2 regions of the Rhodobacter sp. P1_C2 genome follow, and region 2 is predicted to be linked to the other one. Evidence: riboswitches for the same ligand, from Rfam matches in the RefSeq annotation. Region 2 holds a riboswitch; the other holds the start of a gene.

Region 1 (5,864 bases), on a different contig from region 2:
ATCGAAGGCCTGCGCGACGCGCGCCTTGACGTGGCCCTGACCTATGACCTCGCCCTACCCGCGGATCTGGAGTTCGTCTCCCTCGCCACCCTGCCGCCCTTCGTCATGCTGCCCGCCAGCCACCCTCTGGCTCAGGCGAAATCCCTCTCCGTCGCCGATCTGGCAGAGCTGCCCTTCGTCCTCCTCGACCTGCCGTTGTCGGGCGAATACTTCCTGTCCTTCTTCGAAAAAGCGTCTCTAAGACCGCGGATTGTGGAGCGGAGCCGCGACATGGCCGTGGTGCAATCGCTGGTCGCCAATGACTTCGGCTATTCGATCCTCAACTTCCGCCCGCTGACCAACCTCGCCCCCGATGGCAAGAAACTCGCCTTCGTGCCGTTGACCGGCAAGGTGCAGCCGATGCGGATGGGCCTTCTTTGCGCACCGGGCAGCCGCGCCTCGCTGACCATCCGCGCCTTCATCGACCATGCCGAAACCGCCTTGCAGAGCCTCCTGCCCGATCTGATCCTGCGTTAGGAAACCCCATGCGCGACCCTCGCTATGACATCCTGTTCCAGCCTTTGGCCATCGGCCCGCTGACCGCGCCGAACCGCTTTTACCAGGTGCCGCATTGCAACGGCGGCGGCTACCGCGACCCTTCCGCCGCCGCCGCCATGCGCGGCATCAAGGCCGAGGGTGGCTGGGGCGTGATCTTCACCGAACAGACCGAAATGCACCACACCTCGGAAATCACCCCCTTCATCGAACTGCGCCTGTGGGAGGACAAGGACATCCCCTCCATCGCCAAGATGGCTGCGGCGATGAAGACTCACGGGGCGCTGGCGGGCATCCAGCTGGCCTATTCCGGCATCAACGGCCCGAACATGTACACCAAGGAGGTGCCGCTCGCCCCCTCCGCCCTGCCGATCCGCACCTTCACCAATGACCCGGTGCAGGCCCGCGCGATGGACAAGACCGACATCAGGAACCTGCGCCGCTGGTTCGTGAACGCCGCCAAGCGCAGCAAGCTGGCCGGGTTCGACCTGATCTGCCTGTACGGCGCGCATGGTTTCGGCATCTTTCAGCATTTCCTCAGCCGCGCCACCAACCAGAGGTCGGACGAATACGGCGGCAGCCTGGAAAACCGCTCGCGTTTCGCGCGCGAGGTGATTGCCGACATGCGGGATGCGGTGGGGGATACCATGGCGCTGACCCTGCGCGTTTCGCTGGACGAGACGATTGGCCAGCTTGGATTCTCCAATGCCGAGGTGCGCGATTTCGTCTCTATGAACGCCGAATTGCCCGATCTTTGGGATCTGGCGATGGGGACATGGGAGGATTGCTCCGGCCCCTCCCGCTTCAAGGAAGAAGCCGCGCAAGAGGCCTGGGTGACCGGCATCCGCGACCTTTCCCCTCGCCCGGTGGTGGGGGTCGGCCGCTTCACCTCGCCCGATGTGATGGCGCGGATGATCAAATCGGGGCGGCTGGATTTCATCGGCTGCGCCCGCCCCTCGATCGCCGATCCCTTCATCCCGAAGAAGATCGACGAGGGCCGGGTCGAGGATATCCGCGAATGCATCGGCTGCAACATCTGTATCACCGGCGACATGACGCAAGGCATGGGGCGCTGCACGCAAAACCCGACCTGGATGGAGGAATGGCGCCGCGGCTGGCATCCGGAAAAGATCGCGACCAAAGGCGCCAGCGAGACGGTTCTGATCATCGGCTCCGGTCCCGCCGGGCTGGAGGCGGCGCGGGCGGCGGCGCTGCGCGGCTATGAGGTCGCGGTGGCCGAGGCGCGCGAGGATTTCGGCGGCAGGGTGGCGCGCGAGCGTCTGCTGCCGGGCCTGTCGGCCTGGGGGCGGGTGGCGGATTACCGGCTGTTTCAGCTGAAACAGAGACAGAATGTGCAGCTTTACCCCGGCTCGCGCCTCACCGCCGAAGAGGTGCTGGAGTTCGGATTCCAGCATGTCTGCGTCGCCACCGGGTCAACCTGGCGCGCCGATGGCGTGGCGCGCCAGCATGTCGTGCCGATGCCGATGGATGAAGCCATGCCGGTCTTCACCCCCGACGACCTGATGGCGGGCCGCCTGCCCAAGGGAAGGGTCGTGATCTTTGACGATGACCATTATTACATGGGCGGCGTGCTGGCCGAACTTTGCGCGCAGGCCGGCTGTCAGGTGACGCTGATCACGCCCTCGGCCTTTGTCTCGGACTGGACGGCCAACACGCTGGAGCAGGCCGCGATCCATCGGCGGCTGGCGGGGCTTGGCGTCAGGATCGTGCTCAACACCGGGGTGACGTCTCTGCAGGCGGGCGGGGTGGCGACGAATTGCACCTATACCGGCGCGCCCGGAACGGTGGACTGCGACGCGGTGGTGCTGGTGACCTCGCGCCTGTCCGAAGATGCGCTGTATCTGGCACTGAAGGCCCGCGAGTCGGATTGGGCTGATGCCGGCATCCGTTCCGTCAAGGTGATCGGCGACGCGGCGGCGCCGGCGCCCATCGCCTGGGCCACGTTCGCCGGCCACCGCTATGCCCGCGAGCTGGATGAGGCCGACATCGGCGACGCGATGCCCTTCCGTCGCGAAGTCACCAGATTGGAGGATTAGGCCATGTCAGAGCCACATATCCTGCGCGGCCTGCGCTTCTTCGGGCAGGAGGGCAGCCATGATCTGACCTTTCGGGACGGTCTGATCACCGCCGTCACCCCTGCCGAGGGCGCGGGCACCCTTGCCCTGCCCGCCTTCCGCGACGGCCACCTGCATCTCTTCCCTGGCGGCGTGACGCTGGAGCAGGTCAACCTCGCCCATATCCACGACGCCGAGGCGCTGCGGGCCGCCCTGCTGCCGCGGGCCAGTGCCACCCCGGCGGGCGAGCTGATCTGTGCCTATGCCGCCAACTACGACCTGCTCGGCGCCCAGCGCCCCGACCGTCACGCATTGGATGCGATCCTGCCCGACCAGCCGCTTTGCATCGCCGCGACCGATTTTCACTGCGCCTGGGCCAATACCGCCGCCCTGCGGCTGGCCGGCATCCTCGCGGGGGCCGATGCCGGGCCGGGGTCGGAGGTGGTGATGGGACCCGACGGGCTTGCCACCGGCGAGCTGCGCGAGTTTGCCGCGATGAACCTGGTGCGCAACCTCGGGCCCTCGGGCGGGCGGGAAAGCCTGGCCCTGTCGGGGTTGGAACCGGAGGCGGTCACCCAGGCGCAACGGGCGCGCGACAAGGAAACGCTGAGGCGCGCCATCGCGGAATGCCTGCGCCACGGCATCACCTCGGTCGTCAACATGGACGGCAACCTTTATCTTGCCGATCTGCTGAGCGAGATGGCGGACGAGGGTCTGCCGCTGGACATCAGCCTGCCGATGACTTTGGTGCCGGGGCAAAGCGACGAACGCCGTCGCGCGCTGCTGACCTGTGCCGGGCGTGCGCCGGTCGGACGGCTCAGCTTCGGCCGGGTCAAGATGTTCATGGACGGGGTTTTCGACACCTGGACCGCCTTTCGCACCGACGATTACCCCGACCGCCCCGGCTTCCGCTCTGCCCCGCTTTTCACGCCCGAGGAATTTGCCCGCAACTGCATCGAGGCTGATGCGCTTGGCCTCAGCATCGCCACCCATGCGGTGGGCGATGGTGCGGTGCGCGCGGCGCTGGATGGCTATGAGGCGGCGATCCGGACCAATCGCAGCCGCATCCGTCACCAGATCGAACATATCGACATGATCCACCCCGACGACCTGCCCCGGCTGGCGGCTCTGGGTGTCACCGCCTCGATGCAGCCGGTGCATCCGCCGGGGCTGGCCGGGCTGCCGCTGGAGCCGACCATTTCCATCATGTCGCCCGAGCGCTGGGGCGATACCTTCGCCTGGAAGGCGATCGCGGCGCAGGGGGTCAAGCTGGTCTTCGGCACCGATTGGCCGGTCTCGCCCCTGTCGCCCTTCCATGCTCTCCATTGCGCCCTGTCGCGCCAGCCCTGGTCCGCGGGCGTGCTGGACCAGCGCATACCGCTGAGCGCGGCGCTGGCTGCCTATACCGAAGGCCGAAACCTGGCCCCCGGCGCCCCCGCCGACCTGATTCTCGTCGAGGGCGACCCTGCCGCCCTCGCCCATGACCCGCAGGCCTGCCGGATACTGCGCGTGATCAGCCGGGGCCAGCAGGTCTGGCCGCCCGCAATTTGAGCGCGCCCGCGCCCCGCGTCTCCGCCGCGCCTTGGCATGTCGCAAATGATCTATCCGGTCCGCTTGCGACATGCTCTATAGGCCGGGTAAGGTGCCATCGGCGACGGTGGAGAATTGGGAAGCCGGTGAAAAGCCGGCGCTGCCCCCGCAACGGTGACGGAAAAAGCGGCGTGACGGGAGGCCACTGAAGCTCGCTTCGGGAAGGTGTCGCGCCGGGACTGCAAGGTCCTGATCCGCAGCCCGGAAACCAGCCTTGCACCAGACGTCACGCCCCGGGGCGATTGGCGACGCGGGAGGACGCGTTGCCGGTCGGTCCACTTCCACAATCGTTCCGCGCGGGGAGGCGCGGACCACATAGGTGCAACATGCTGAAGACCGCCGAAATCCGCGCCGAACTTGATGCGCGCCGCCCCAATTACTCGCTGACCCGCGCGCTTTACTGCGACGAGGGGGTTTATGAGGCCGATCTGGAGCAGATCTTTTACCGCGAATGGCTGTTCGCCGTGCCCTCTGCCGAAGTGGCCAAGACCGGCGCCTTTGCGACGCTGCAGGTCGGGGCCTATCCGGTGGTGATCACCCGGGGCAACGACGGCATGGTCCGCGCCTTTCACAACGTCTGCCGCCACCGTGGCCAGCGGCTCTGCGCCAAGGAAAACGGCAGCTCGCCGAAGCTGGTCTGCCCCTATCACCAATGGACCTATGACCTTGACGGCAAACTGCTTTACGCCCGCGACATGCAGGAAGGCTTCGACCCCGCTGCCCATGGCCTGAAGAAGGTGCATTGCGTCGATCTGGGCGGGATGATCTTCATTTGCCTCGCCCAGGTGCCGCCGCCGATCGCCGATCTGGCCAAGGTGATGATGACCTACCTTGCGCCCTCGGGGCTGAAGGATGCCAAGGTGGCCTATTCCTCGACCATCGTCGAAAAGGGCAACTGGAAACTGGTGCTGGAAAACAACCGCGAGTGCTATCACTGCGGCGGCTCGCACCCCTCGCTCTGCCGGACCTATTCCGACAATCCGCGGATGACGGCGATGGAAGGGCCGGATTCGGCCTCGCCCGACATCCTCGCCCACTGGACGCGCTGCGAGGCGGCGGGTCTGCCCTCGCGCTTCGTCAACCATCCCGACATGCAATGGCGCCTGGCGCGGATCCCGCTTCTGAACAACGCCGAAAGCTACACGATGGACACCAAGGCCGCCGTGTCGAAGAAAATGGGCAAGATGCCCTTCAACGACGCCGGCAGCCTGTTGTTCTTCCACTATCCCAACACCTGGAACCACTTCCTGGCCGATCACGCCATCACCTTCCGGGTGCTGCCGATCTCCGCCACCGAGACCCAGGTCACCACTTTCTGGCTGGTGCCCAAGGATGCGGAAGAAGGCGTGGATTACGACCTGAAGAACCTGACCGAGGTCTGGATCAACACCAATGACGAAGACCGCGTCGTGGTCGAGGAAAACCAGAAGGGCATCCTGTCGCCCGCCTACGAGCCCGGCCCCTATTCCGCCGTTCAGGAAGAAGGTGTCATCCAGTTCGTCGATTGGTATTGTGGCGTGATGGGCGACCGTCTGGCGCCGAAACCTGCCCTGGCTGCGGAGTAAATCATGGCCAAGTCGCGTCTGAACTGGTCCGTCGAACCCTGGAACGATTCCGAGCTTCTGGAATGCGCGATGATCGTGCCAGAGAATGACGACACCGCGT
Region 2 (5,864 bases):
GGTCGGCGAGCAGCGCCTCGGCCGAGGCCAGGGCATCGAGGCCCACGGCGTGGGCCATCTGATGGGCGCGGCCGGGATAGGTGGAGAGGATGAGGGCCAGCTTCACCTCCGCCTTCGCGGTCCGGGCGAGGGTGACCCAGGCCTTGACCCGGGCGACCACGGCGGCGATCCGCTCGGCATCGGCGCGATGGGCGAAGCGCGAGAATTGCAGGTCGGGGTCGCGCTTGCCAGGGCTTTTGAAGCTGATCACCCCGGCGAGCAGGCGGCCATCGACCTCGGGCAGAACCACATGCATCGCAAGGTCCGAGGGCGAAAGCCCGCGCGCCGAACCCGCCCAGTCGCGCCGCCGTGCCGTCGAAAGCGCCACCTGGAACACCGGGCAGCCAAGGTCGAGCGGCGAGGTGCCATCCGGCCCCTTGGCCGAAAAGGCGGTGGCATTGATCACCGCAACCGGCGCCGCCGCCTGCAAGGCCTGCCGCACCCAATGTGCCGCTTCGCCTTTCAGCGAGGGCGCAAAAACGCCGAAGGCCGGCAGACCCGCCGCGCGCAAGGCGAGGATCAGCGCGTCGATCGGCGCGGTATCGGCGGCGGTCAGGTAAGACCGGTAGAAGACCACGGCCACGCCACCGGGTGAGGATTGCGCGCTAACCCCCTGCCCCGGCTCGTAAAATCCGCAATCCGGCACCCGCTTGTCACCCAGGACCGGCCCGGCATAAAGCCCCGCTGCCAGCGACAGCTGCGCCAGCGCCGCCTGGGCCGCCACGGCGCCGCCCGCATCGCAGAGCGCCTGCAACCGCCGCAGGGTCGAGACTGGCAGGGTCGAAATCTCGTCCAGCCGTGCATCCTCGCGGCCATCGGCGGGCAGGACGGCCAGGGCAATCCCCTTGCGCCGCGCGAGATCCCCCAAAGAGGCCAGGCCATAGGCCCAATAGGCCTCGCCCCCGATCAGCCGCACCAGAATGGCCTTGGCGCCCGCAGCCGTCCGCTCGATATAGGTGTCGACCGAGACCGGATGCCGCAAAGCCACCAGATTGCACAGGCGCAGTTGGGGCAATTTGCCCATCGCACGGCCCCAGCCGGCGGCAAAGGCGCCCAGATCACTGTCCGAGAAGGACAGCACGATCAGATCCGCAGGGTCCTGACCCGGATCGAACGGCGTGGCCGTCTCCTCCAGCCCGTGACTCTCGCGGAAGACGACGTGCATCTCAGGCCCCCAGAACCGCGCGGATGGCGGCTTCGTCGATGTCGCCCTGTTCGGCGATCACCACCAGATGCGAGCTGCGCGGCGTGGTGCCCCAGAGCCGGTCGTATTGCGTGCGGATCCGCTCGCCCACGGCCTGTACCAAGAGGCGCATCGGCTTGCCCTTGACCGCGACATAGCCCTTGACGCGCAGGATCTTCTGGTCGCGCGCCAGTTTCAGGATTGCGGCGGTCAGATCCTCGACCGAGGCGACCTCGGCAAGTTCGACGACGATCGAGTTGAAATCGTCATGTTCGTGGCCGTCCTCGCCGTCGTGGTGGCTGGGCCGGCCGGCGAGGTCGTCCTCGGCTGCGGCGTTGAGGCCAAGGATCACCCGCGGGTCGATCACCCCTTCGCTCATCGTCAGGATCGGCAGCTTGCGGCCCTTTTCGGCGGCCTCGGCGGTGACGACCTCGCGGGCGGCGGCGACACCAGCCTCACCGGCCAGATCGGCCTTGGTCAGAAGCACGATATCGGCGCAGGCGATCTGATCCTCGAATACCTCGCCCAAAGGCGTGTCATGTTCGCCCGCGGCGATCTGCGCCGGGGTCAGCTCGCCCGCGAAATGGCCTGCGGCCACCGCCTCGGCATCGGCCAGGGTGATCACGCCATCGACGGTGATCAGGCTGCGGATGCCCGGCCAGTCAAAGGCCTTGAGCAAGGGCTTGGGCAAAGCCAGGCCCGAGGTTTCGATCAGGATATGATCGGGGCGCTTGGGCAGGGCCAGCAAAGCCTCGATCGTCGGGATGAACTCGTCCGCGACGGTGCAGCAGATGCAGCCATTGGCCAGCTCGACGATATTCTCGGTCGGGCAATTCTCGTCGGCGCAAGAGCGCAGGATATCGCCATCGACACCCACGGTGCCGAATTCATTGACCAGAACGGCCAGGCGCTTGCCTTGCGGATTGGCCATAAGGTGCCGGATCAGCGTGGTTTTCCCCGCGCCAAGGAAGCCTGTGATCACCGTGACGGGAATTTTTGCAAGATCGGTCATGTCAGACCTCCATAGGGGGAATGCGGGCGATGGATTGTTTGCGGAAGATCACCGGACGTTCGCGCCAGGGCACCAGACCATCCGAGGTGCGCGCATAGGCGGCGGCCCCGGCGAGAATATCGGCGGCGTTCTCCTCCGACATCCGGCCATAGACATAGCCCCAGGCGCCGGGTTTGGACAGGGCGACCGAAGCGCCGGTGTTGCAGGCCGAAAGACAGTCGACCGGCAGGACCTGAACCCCTTCGGGAACCGGCAGGGCGGCGATGGCAGCCCAAAGCCGGGCGCCCATGCAGGGGCCCTCCTCGGCCAGCCCGGCCTTGCAGGTCATGCAGATATGCAGTCGCGCGGTCATCTTCCTCCCACGGGGCAATCTCTGGGGGCAATGCCGCGAAAAGGGGGAAAACCCCCAACTCGCCACGGCACACCCCGTCCGTCAAAGTCTCAGGTGCTGGCAGGTCTCCCGGCTTGCGGAGCTGGGTTTCCCCCGGTCGCCCGCCTTCCCGGTTTCCCAGTGGCTTGGACGACCTCTCCGGTCACGGTCGCGGGGGCGGCTGCTTCCCAGGTTTTCACCTGTCGCATTCCCTTTTCGCCTGTCGTAAGAGTATCAGTCTCAAAACGGGCACCAGCACCGCCGTACCTCTGGCAGGATGGGCGCATAACGTCAAGGACACGAGCCGCCATGTCATCTGTTGAAACCGACACCTCGCCTGAAAATACCGTCAATCCGGATGCGCGCCACAATGCCAAGATGGCCAAGAAGAAGGCCGCGCGCGACAAGATCATGGCGGGCAAGGCCGGCGATCACGGGCTGATCATCGTTCATACCGGCACGGGCAAGGGCAAATCCTCCTCCGGTTTCGGGATGATCCTGCGCTGTGTCGCGCATGAGATGCCCTGCGCCGTGGTCCAGTTCATCAAGGGCGCCTGGGATACCGGCGAGCGGCGCTTGCTCACCGAAAACTTCGCCGATCTTTGCGAGTTTCATGCGATGGGTGAAGGCTTTACCTGGGAAACCCAGGACCGCGCCCGCGACATTGCCGCAGCCCAGGCCGGCTGGGCCAAGGCCAAGGATCTGATCCGTGACCCCGACATCCGCTTTGTCCTGCTGGACGAGATCATCATCGCGATGCGTTACGATTACATCAACGTCGATGAGGTCGTGGCCTTTCTGAAGGCCGAGAAACCGCCCCTGACCCATGTCTGCCTGACCGGCCGCGGCGCCTCGGACGCGCTGATCGAGGCCGCCGATCTGGTCACCGAGATGACCCTGGTCAAGCACCCCTTCCGCTCCGGCATCAAGGCCCAGCCGGGGGTTGAGTTTTGAAACTGGTCGCCTGGGATTTCGACGGCGTGCTGAACCGCGGCTATGCCCATGGCTTCGAGGCCTGGCAAAGGACTTTCGAGGAAGATCTCGGCGTCTCGGCCCGGGATTTCACCGATTTCGTCTATAACGAGCGCAATTTCGTCCCGGTTCTGACCGGAAAGCTCGACCTGATGGCGCTTCTGGCCGATTACGTCGCGGCATACGAGGTGCCGCACAGCCCGCGCGTGGTGCTGGACTATTGGCTCGCCAAGGACGCCAATCTGGACATGCAGGTTCTGGGCTGGCTTCAGGCCTGCGCCCTGCCCGGCGTCATCGCCACCAACAACGAGACCCACCGCGCCGATCACATCTGGCATGGCCTGGCTCTGTCGCAGCACTTCCGCCATATCTTCGCCTCGGGCCGGATGGGGGTGAAGAAGCCCGACGCCGGGTTCTTTGCCGAGATCGAATCCTGGTCCGGCCATGCGCCGGAGGAGATTCTGTTGATCGACGATGCCGCAAGGAACATCGAGGCCGCCCGCGCCCGCGGCTGGCAGGTCTTTCACTTCACCGAGGAAACCCGGCACCACCTGCCCGAGGTTCTGGGCGTAACCCCATGACAGCCTTCATGATTCAAGGTGCCGGCTCCAATGTCGGCAAGTCGCTGATCGTAGCCGGCCTCTGCCGCGCCGCAAGGTTGCGCGGGCTGTCCGTGGCACCCTTCAAGCCGCAGAACATGTCGAACAATGCCGCTGTGACGGTGGATGGCGGCGAGATCGGCCGTGCCCAGGCCCTGCAGGCGCTGGCTTGCGGGCTGGAGCCGCATACCGACATGAACCCGGTGCTTCTGAAACCGGAATCCGAGGTCGGCAGCCAGGTCGTCGTGCAGGGCAAGCGCATCGCCACCGTCAAGGCGCGCGACTATGCCGCGCTGAAGCCCAGCCTGATGGCCCCGGTTCTGGAAAGTTTTCAACGCCTTGCCGCCCGGCATGACCTGGTGATCGTCGAAGGCGCAGGCTCTCCGGCGGAAGTGAACCTGCGTGCCGGTGACATCGCCAACATGGGCTTTGCCGAGGCCGCTGGCGTGCCGGTGATCCTGGTCGGCGACATCGACCGTGGCGGGGTGATCGCCCAGCTGGTGGGCACACAAGCCGTGCTGTCGCCCGCTGACAATGCCCGGATCAAAGGCTTTCTGATCAACAAGTTCCGCGGCGATCCTCGTCTGTTTGACGAGGGTTACCGGCTGATCGAATCCCGCACCCTCTGGCCCGGCTTCGGTGTCCTGCCCTATTTCCCGCAAGCCTGGCGCTTGCCCGCCGAAGACGCGCTCGACATCGTGGCCTCCACCGGCGCGGGCGTGAAGATCGCCTGCCTGCAACTCTCGCGCATCGCCAATTTCGACGACCTCGACCCGCTGAAATCCGAACCCGGCCTGCAGGTCCAGATGATCCGCGCCGGCGAGGCGATCCCCGGCGATTGCGCTTTGGTCATCATCCCCGGCAGCAAATCCACCCGCGGCGACCTCGCCTTTCTGCGCGCCCAGGGCTGGGATATCGACCTTCTGGCGCATCACCGGCGCGGCGGGCGTATCCTTGGGATTTGCGGCGGATATCAGATGCTTGGCACCCTTGTTTCAGACCCCGAAGGTATCGAAGGCCCGGCAGGCGAAACCAAAGGTCTCGGCCTTCTCGACATCACCACCACCATGACGCCCGACAAGCGCCTGACCCGGACCAAGGCCACCCATGCCGCCTCGAACCTGCCGATCGACGCTTACGAAATCCACATCGGCCGCTCCGAGGGCCCCGACCGCGCCCGCCCCTTCGCCCTGATCGCGGGCGCCCCGGAAGGCGCCACCTCCGCCGATGGGAGGGTCATGGGCAGCTATCTGCACGGCATGTTCGCCGGCGACGCCTTCCGCGCGGCCTTCCTGACCGGCCTTGGCCTGCCAGCCACGCAGCGCGACCATGGCGCCGAGGTCGAGGCGACGCTCGACGCGCTCGCCGCCCATCTGGAGGCGCATCTGGATGTCGAAGGCCTCCTGCGCCTCGCTGGCCGGTAGGATGGGCAATCTGCCCATCTTACAGGTCTGACAGCCGCGCCCATTCCAGATCGCCCCCCGGCAATCCCAGGCGAATCCAGCCCGGGTGATAGGGGAAGATCCGGCTCCAGATCTGCTTGCGGGCCAGAAACGCCTGCGCCTCGCCTGCATCCGGCGTGTCGTACAGCCGGAAAAGCGGTGTGCCGCCAAGGCTTTGCCAGCCGATCCTCGTGCAGATCGCATCGAGCCGCGCGGCCTCCTCGACCAGCCTTTCGGTGGTCGCCCG

The links. Region 2 has a riboswitch for cobalamin ahead of AC1DZT_RS21180 (DUF1636 family protein). Riboswitches for the same ligand answer to the same signal wherever they lie in the genome.
Region 1: another riboswitch for cobalamin. It lies ahead of AC1DZT_RS00750 (aromatic ring-hydroxylating oxygenase subunit alpha); the one in region 2 lies ahead of AC1DZT_RS21180 (DUF1636 family protein).

What each region holds. Positions count from the first base shown of each region.
Region 1 covers NZ_JBFUAG010000001.1:151,127-156,990, reverse strand. The annotation lists gene AC1DZT_RS00765 (LysR family transcriptional regulator) at 1-516, shown strand, start outside; gene AC1DZT_RS00760 (oxidoreductase) at 525-2,591, shown strand; gene AC1DZT_RS00755 (amidohydrolase) at 2,595-4,160, shown strand; cobalamin riboswitch at 4,233-4,430, shown strand; gene AC1DZT_RS00750 (aromatic ring-hydroxylating oxygenase subunit alpha) at 4,526-5,764, shown strand; gene AC1DZT_RS00745 (FAD-binding oxidoreductase) at 5,768-5,864, shown strand, end outside.
Region 2 covers NZ_JBFUAG010000015.1:50,946-56,809, reverse strand. The annotation lists gene cobN (cobaltochelatase subunit CobN) at 1-1,204, opposite strand, end outside; gene cobW (cobalamin biosynthesis protein CobW) at 1,206-2,234, opposite strand; gene AC1DZT_RS21180 (DUF1636 family protein) at 2,236-2,586, opposite strand; cobalamin riboswitch at 2,668-2,876, opposite strand; gene cobO (cob(I)yrinic acid a,c-diamide adenosyltransferase) at 2,914-3,558, shown strand; gene AC1DZT_RS21170 (HAD family hydrolase) at 3,555-4,157, shown strand; gene AC1DZT_RS21165 (cobyric acid synthase) at 4,154-5,599, shown strand; gene cobD (threonine-phosphate decarboxylase CobD) at 5,619-5,864, opposite strand, start outside.